2 regions of the Paenibacillus gansuensis genome follow, and region 1 is predicted to be linked to the other one. Evidence: riboswitches for the same ligand, from Rfam matches in the RefSeq annotation. Region 1 holds a riboswitch; the other holds the start of a gene.
What was found. A riboswitch is a leader RNA that binds a small molecule or an ion and turns the genes downstream of it on or off. The one in region 1 is predicted to bind thiamine pyrophosphate.

Region 1 (3,414 bases):
TTCGAGCCAGCCGGCCTTCGAAATATCCTTCCCTTCATAAATGTATTGCCCCTCGTCCCAAGCTTCACGGAGTGCAAGGCACTTTAAAAAGGTAGTTTTACCGCTCCCGCTGGCGCCTAACACCGCAACGAATTCACCTTCATTAATTTCAAGGCTGATTTTGGTAAGTATCGGCTGATGCTGGATCTCTTTCGTCAAGTTACGGATTATCATCGAATCATTCTCCCTCGGAACCAAAACGGTTACGCTTACAGTTTAGATGTACTCATTATAGCATGTACCGACCGGGTTGGGACAACCGGGCCGCCTATTCGTGAAGAGATGCCCTGAATGCGTATGCGGATAGTTTCTTTCACAACTGATCCGTCGGAGATGCGGCAGAGTGGGACTCGCCGGAAAAAAAACAAACGGCCCTAAGGCCGTTCTCCCATCCGACAATTCAGTTAGTCAGCAAGCAGTAAACCTAGTGCCTCACCCATATTCACTCTGCTTCCTACCTTGAGATCTTCCCTTGGGGCAAACGTATCGTCTTCCATCAATAACACGACGGTTGATCCGAACTGGAAGTAGGCTAATTCCTGGCCCTTGTGTAATGATTTCACAGTCTCATCGGTAAATTTAATGCTGCTGACGTTCATGGCACCGACCTTGACTACCGCTACTTCGCCGCCTGCATGCCGGATATACGAGATCAGCCTCTCATTGCGGCTCAGCACCCGGGGCATGTGCCTCAGGCCGAAATCATTCACCGGATATACTTTGCCGGGAATGTGTTCCGTTTCTACGATCTCGCCGCCAACCGGCGTATGGATCCGATGATAATCCGTCGGGCTCAGGTAAAGCACATAGTAGAAGCCGTGCTTGTAGTTTTCTTGTCTAGGTGAGTAGTGGAGCAGCTCTTCGAGCGTATAATCCTGCCCCTTCACATTCAGGATCGTACCGTCCTGAATGGCTCCCATTCCGGTAATCAGCGCGTCGACCGGGCTGACCAATGCGGATGTATCTTCAGTAATCGGCCGGAGTCCCGGCTTCAGACGGCGCGTAAAAAATTCATTCAGCGATTGATATTCATGGACGGCTTTCTCCGCGTCTTCCAGGCGGATACCGTAAATTTTAGCGAAGCGGGGAATCAGTTTCCGGCTGGCACGCGAGGCGGCAAATGAACCGGTGATTCTGGAAATAAACTTGCGCGAAGAGAGTTCGGTTAACATTCGCATTGCAGATTTCATCATGGTCTTCGTTCACCTGTTCCTTCTCTTTCAATCCATCTATTTACTTACCACATGAAAATGCATAAATATAAGGGGTTTGACCTCTACAGAGGTTTATCTCATCTTGACATAATTTCAGGGACAAATCAATGGATACCGTGCCGGAAAGCATCCGCCCGCAGACCTGAAAACCATGGCAAGGCAAAGAAAAAAAGGCCTGCATAGGCCTTCATTCTTAGCAGCATATTTCTATGGAACTACTATCTAAGAGGCATGGCGCGGATGAGAACGGCTCTGCGGTTTCTCATATTCTCTGCACGAAAGGCAGGCAGCAGCATTGACGTTAATCGGATACGAGGACCCGGAAAACTTGGTGCACTGGATGGGAGCTTTGGATTCGGGATCAGTAGAGATGAGAGTACAATAGCTGCAGGGAGAAATTAATTCAGTCGTCACTTTCAGCAAATCGGATTTAATCTGCTTCAATACGTCCATGAACACGCTCCTGACCTAAATGAAAATGAGGTCTGTCGTCCATCTCCTAATATTTTCTATATATTTCTAAATTATAATGTAACACAAAAGTTTGGTATTGGTAACTGTTTGTTAGTAGAATGTCAGATTTCTACAATGAAGTTTTTGTAAATGAGAATATACTTTACTCTTAGCACGGGATTGACGGGTACACCGTTTCATTGTATCCTTGTAACGAACTGAATATGGAAATACGGGAGCTCGATGAAGTCGGGCTGAGAGTGCGGCCGCCTGCCGCTGACCGTCAATCTGAACTGGATAATGCCAGCGGAGAGAATTTCACGGTACACCGCCGTTTGGCGTACCGTCCTATTAGACCGCAGATGGAGATCCTTGGGGTCTTTTTTGTTGTCTGAGCGGGCGAATCTCTCATTTCCATGATCAACAAACATATATGGGGAGATGAAGGTTATGAACAAATGGATGCGGCAAACATCTGCAATTCTCGTGGCTGCAGCTTTGCTGCTTGCGGGATGCGGCACAGCGAAGAAAGAGGAGACGGGCAATGCTGCGGCTCCGGCTAAGCTTACCGATGTAAAAGTGGTGCTCGACTGGACGCCTAACACGAATCACACCGGACTCTATGCGGCCCGGGACTTAGGTTACTATAAAGAGCTGGGATTAAATGTGGAGATCATTCAGCCGGGCCAGAGCGGCGCCGATCAGATGGTTGCCACGGGCAGCGCAGACTTCGGGGTAAGCTATCAGGAAGGCGTGACGCTGGCGCGGATGCAGAATGTGCCCATCGTTTCGCTGGCGGCTGTCATACAGCATAACACCTCAGGCTTTGCCGCTCCGGCTGCGCTGAACATCAAGACGCCGAAGGATTTTGAAGGCAAAACTTACGGAGGCTGGGGTTCTCCAGCAGAAGAAGCGGTGATCGACTCTTTGATGCGCACGGAGAATGCCGATGTGAAGAAAGTAAAAATCGTGAACGCGGGCGATGCTGACTTTTTTACCATGACCAAGAAAGATATAGATTTTGCCTGGATCTATTATGCATGGACCGGTGTGGAAGCGGAGCTCCGCGGAGAAAAGATCGATATGGTTTATTTGAACAAGTATTCGAAGAAACTGGATTACTATACACCGGTTCTCATCACAAACGAGAAGCATGTCAAAGAACAGTCCGAACTTGTCAAAACATTTATGGCGGCGACCGCGAAGGGATATCAGTATGCGATAGATCATCCTTCCGAGGCTGCCGAGCTGCTGATCAAGGCCGTTCCGGATTTGAACGCGGACCTTGTCCGGGCTTCCCAGAAATGGCTGAGCCCGAAATATCAGGACGACGCTCCCCGATGGGGCGAGCAGAAGCTGGAAGTGTGGAAGGGCTATGCGGAATGGATGTATGAGAACAAGCTGATGGAGAAGCAGCTTGATGCGGAATCCGCGTTTACCAATGACTTCTTGCCTTCAAAATAATAGATAACTTAAGGAGATGAATCCTACTATGGCTACTACGCTGTTAAGTATACAAATCATACCGAGCGTTCCCGGGGGCGGCGACGTGATTCCTTATGTGGACCGTGCGATTGAAATCATTCAGCGTTCCGGCGTAAAGCATCAGGTGAATGCGCTGGAAACGACGATGGAAGGCGAACTTCCGCAGCTGCTGGACATTGTAAAGGACATGAACGATGCGATGGTGGAAGCAGAATGTCCGAGC
Region 2 (3,414 bases), on a different contig from region 1:
CGGTAGAACTGGCACCCACGCGCCAAAAAGGACCCTCTCGGGTCCCTTAAGAGAAAGTTTATAGTTATTTGGAAGCGGCCAGGTGTTCCGCCAATCTGTCCCAAGTCTCCGTAATGCCTTGCAGCATACCCATATCCATCACGGCTTTCAGTTCTTCCGGCGTATTGTAGCGGGTTCTGCTTACAAGTTTCGTTTGACCGTTCTCGTCAAGAAGTTCCATGGTCGTGATGGATGTAGGCATCCCTTCCACAATGTTTCCATCGGCATCGGAGAAAGAATCGGAATAAACGATTCTGTTCGGTTCGTCGATTTCGTGGTAAGTTGCAATACCCCAAGATTCCATGCCGTAGAAATCCCCCTGATTCTCATCCATACACTTCATGCAATAGTGCCAGGTTCCGCCGGGACGGAAGTCCACGCGGCATACGCTGAGAATCCATCCTCGAGGTCCCCACCAATGCTTCAGATGTTCTTCTTTCGAGAAAGCCTGAAACACCAGTTCACGGGGGGCGTCAAATACACGCTCCAGAATCAGATCATTGCCTTCCACACGGGACACCATTTGATTTGCTGCATTTGCTTGGGACATTGTTCATTACCTCCAATAAAGTAGTAGATGAATGCAAATTCCGGGGACACTGGACCGAAGGCCTTTATTTCGAGTCCCCATTCTTTCCTTGCAATTCGCGCAAATAATCGTCCAGCCGGTTGAACCGGTCCTCCCAAAGGCTGCGGAACGAAGTGATCCATTCTTCCATCTCCAGGAACGGTTTCGGGCTCAGCTTATAAAATCGCTTATTTGCACTGGGCTGCACTTCCACCAACCCGGATTCATTCAGTACGCGAAGATGTTTGGAAACCTGCGGTTGCTGCAGCCCCAGACGTTCGGCAATTTCGCCTACGGTCAGAGGCCCCTCCCGAAGCAATTCAACGATCTGATACCGGTTGGGCTCGGCGAGTGCGCTCAAAGTTGTTAATTTCACGCCCATAGCAACTGCTCCTCTCTGATACAAATATACATTAAAGGGAATATTCCTGTCAAGGAATATTTGGTTGTTTTTTCCGCTAATCCCATTTCGTAATTCATCCGGTCGTCTGTTTTCCGCATGGCCCCGCTAAATTAAGGAAGTCGCTAGATACGTAGGACGTTTGGGGAAACAGTGAATTAGGCCTATTTTTCAAAAGACAGTTTACAAATTTTCTCTGTTCCTGTATTCTTGGGATGAATTGAATATGTTTCACGGGGGCTCGGAGAACCGGGCTGAGAGGAGTGCTGATACGGCGCTCGACCGTTATACCTGAACTGGATAATGCCAGCGGAGGAATGAAGCCTAGAGAACGTGACTACGGGACCGCTTGTTTATGCTTGCGGTCTTTTTCTGTTTTGTTGCGTTGATCGAAACCAAGGGTGGACCTCTATCTATGTACCGTCCGCATGCATGTGCGGAATCATGAGAAGGAGGTTTTTTGCTGTGTCCAAAAAGGGAGAAGAAGCGGTAATCGGCGGGAGCGGAGAGAATAATAGGCTGATTCAGCCGTTTCCGGCAAGCCGGAAAGTGTATGTGGAAGGGGAAACGGAGACAGTTCGGGTGCCGATGAGGGAGATTCGGCTGAGCCCGACCCGGCTGGCTGATGCAGAAGAGGAGAACTTGCCTGTTCGAGTATATGATACGAGCGGCCCCTACACGGATGATGCGTATCAAGCGGACATTCGCAAAGGCTTGCCGGCAGGCAGGTATGAATGGATCCGGTCCCGCGGGGATGTAGAAGAGTATGAAGGCCGTACAGTGAAACCGGAAGACAATGGGCTTGCGGCAGGCAAAGTAGGGGATGCGGCGGATGTGTTTCCTTCGAACAGAAGGAGGCCATTCAGGGCCAAGGCGGGGGGGAACGTCACTCAAATACATTATGCCCGACGCGGGATCATTACGCCGGAAATGGAGTTTGCCGCGATCCGGGAGCAGGTCGATCCTGAATTTGTCCGCAGCGAAATTGCCAGAGGACGGGCGATTCTGCCGAACAACGTGAATCACCCGGAGAGCGAGCCGATGGTGATTGGGAAGCACTTTTTGGTGAAAATCAATGCGAATATCGGAAATTCCGCCGTCACCTCTTCGATCGAGGAGGAAGTGGAGAAGATGACCTGGGCGGTCCGCTGGGGCGCGGACACCATTATGGATTTGTCGACGGGGCGGAACATACATACTACCCGCGAGTGGATTCTCCGGAACAGCCCTGTTCCTGTAGGGACGGTTCCGTTGTATCAGGCTCTGGAAAAGGTAGGCGGGAAGGCGGAAGAGCTGACTTGGGAAATTTACCGGGACACGCTGATTGAGCAGGCGGAGCAGGGTGTGGATTATTTTACGATTCATGCGGGTGTCCTTCTGCGGTACATACCGATGACGGCCAAGCGCTTGACGGGCATCGTGTCCCGCGGCGGTTCGATCATGGCGTCCTGGTGCCTGGCTCATCATAAGGAGAATTTTTTGTATACGCATTTTGAGGAAATCTGCGAAATTATGAAAGCTTACGATATCGCATTCTCGTTAGGTGACGGGCTGCGGCCGGGATCGATCGCCGATGCCAATGACGAGGCGCAGTTCGCGGAGCTGCAGACGCTGGGGGAGTTGACGGACATCGCCTGGCGGCACGACGTCCAGCTGATGGTGGAGGGGCCGGGCCATGTCCCGATGCACAAAATCAAGGAGAATATGGACCTGCAGGCGGACATCTGCAAGGAAGCCCCGTTTTACACGCTGGGCCCGCTGACGACCGACATCGCGCCGGGCTACGATCATATCACTTCGGCCATCGGCGCTGCGATGATCGGTTCCTTCGGAACTTCCATGCTGTGCTATGTCACCCCGAAAGAGCATCTGGGTCTGCCGAACAAAGAGGATGTAAGGGAAGGCGTCGTCACTTACAAGATCGCCGCACACGCCGCTGATTTGGCCAAAGGCCATCCGGGAGCGCAGGAACGGGACGACGCGCTGTCTAAAGCGCGGTTCGAATTCCGCTGGCGCGACCAGTTCAACTTGTCGCTCGATCCGGAACGCGCGATGTCCTATCACGACGAGACGCTGCCTGCCGAAGGTGCGAAGACGGCGCATTTTTGCTCGATGTGCGGGCCTAAGTTTTGTTCGATGCGAATTACGCAGGATATCAGGGAGTATGCAAAGCAGCACGGATTGGAGGACGGCGAGGCCTTCGAGCGCGGTATGCGGGAGAAGGCGGAAGAGTATACGGGGAGCCGGGGGTGAGCGGGGTGGTCTGGTTAAGCAGCAGGGAGGCGGAGGGGGACTCGCAGGAAAGTGATTCGCGGGAACAGCACTTGAAGGGACCGGACTTGCAGGAACGAGACTTGCGGAAGAAGGACTCGCAGGAACGGGGAGAAACGAGGTTGGAAGCGGAGGC

Region 2: it holds a riboswitch for thiamine pyrophosphate, as region 1 does, so the genes downstream of both, thiC (phosphomethylpyrimidine synthase ThiC) here and ACFSUF_RS07885 (ABC transporter substrate-binding protein) in region 1, are expected to answer to the same signal.

What each region holds. Positions count from the first base shown of each region.
Region 1 covers NZ_JBHUME010000007.1:19,863-23,276, forward strand. The annotation lists gene ACFSUF_RS07870 (ATP-binding cassette domain-containing protein) at 1-213, opposite strand, end outside; gene asd (archaetidylserine decarboxylase) at 444-1,232, opposite strand; gene ACFSUF_RS07880 (hypothetical protein) at 1,476-1,706, opposite strand; TPP riboswitch at 1,929-2,038, shown strand; gene ACFSUF_RS07885 (ABC transporter substrate-binding protein) at 2,157-3,170, shown strand; gene ACFSUF_RS07890 (thiamine-binding protein) at 3,199-3,414, shown strand, end outside.
Region 2 covers NZ_JBHUME010000002.1:311,135-314,548, reverse strand. The annotation lists gene ACFSUF_RS01665 (SRPBCC domain-containing protein) at 65-589, opposite strand; gene ACFSUF_RS01660 (ArsR/SmtB family transcription factor) at 654-989, opposite strand; TPP riboswitch at 1,231-1,343, shown strand; gene thiC (phosphomethylpyrimidine synthase ThiC) at 1,527-3,260, shown strand; gene ACFSUF_RS01650 (thiamine phosphate synthase) at 3,257-3,414, shown strand, end outside.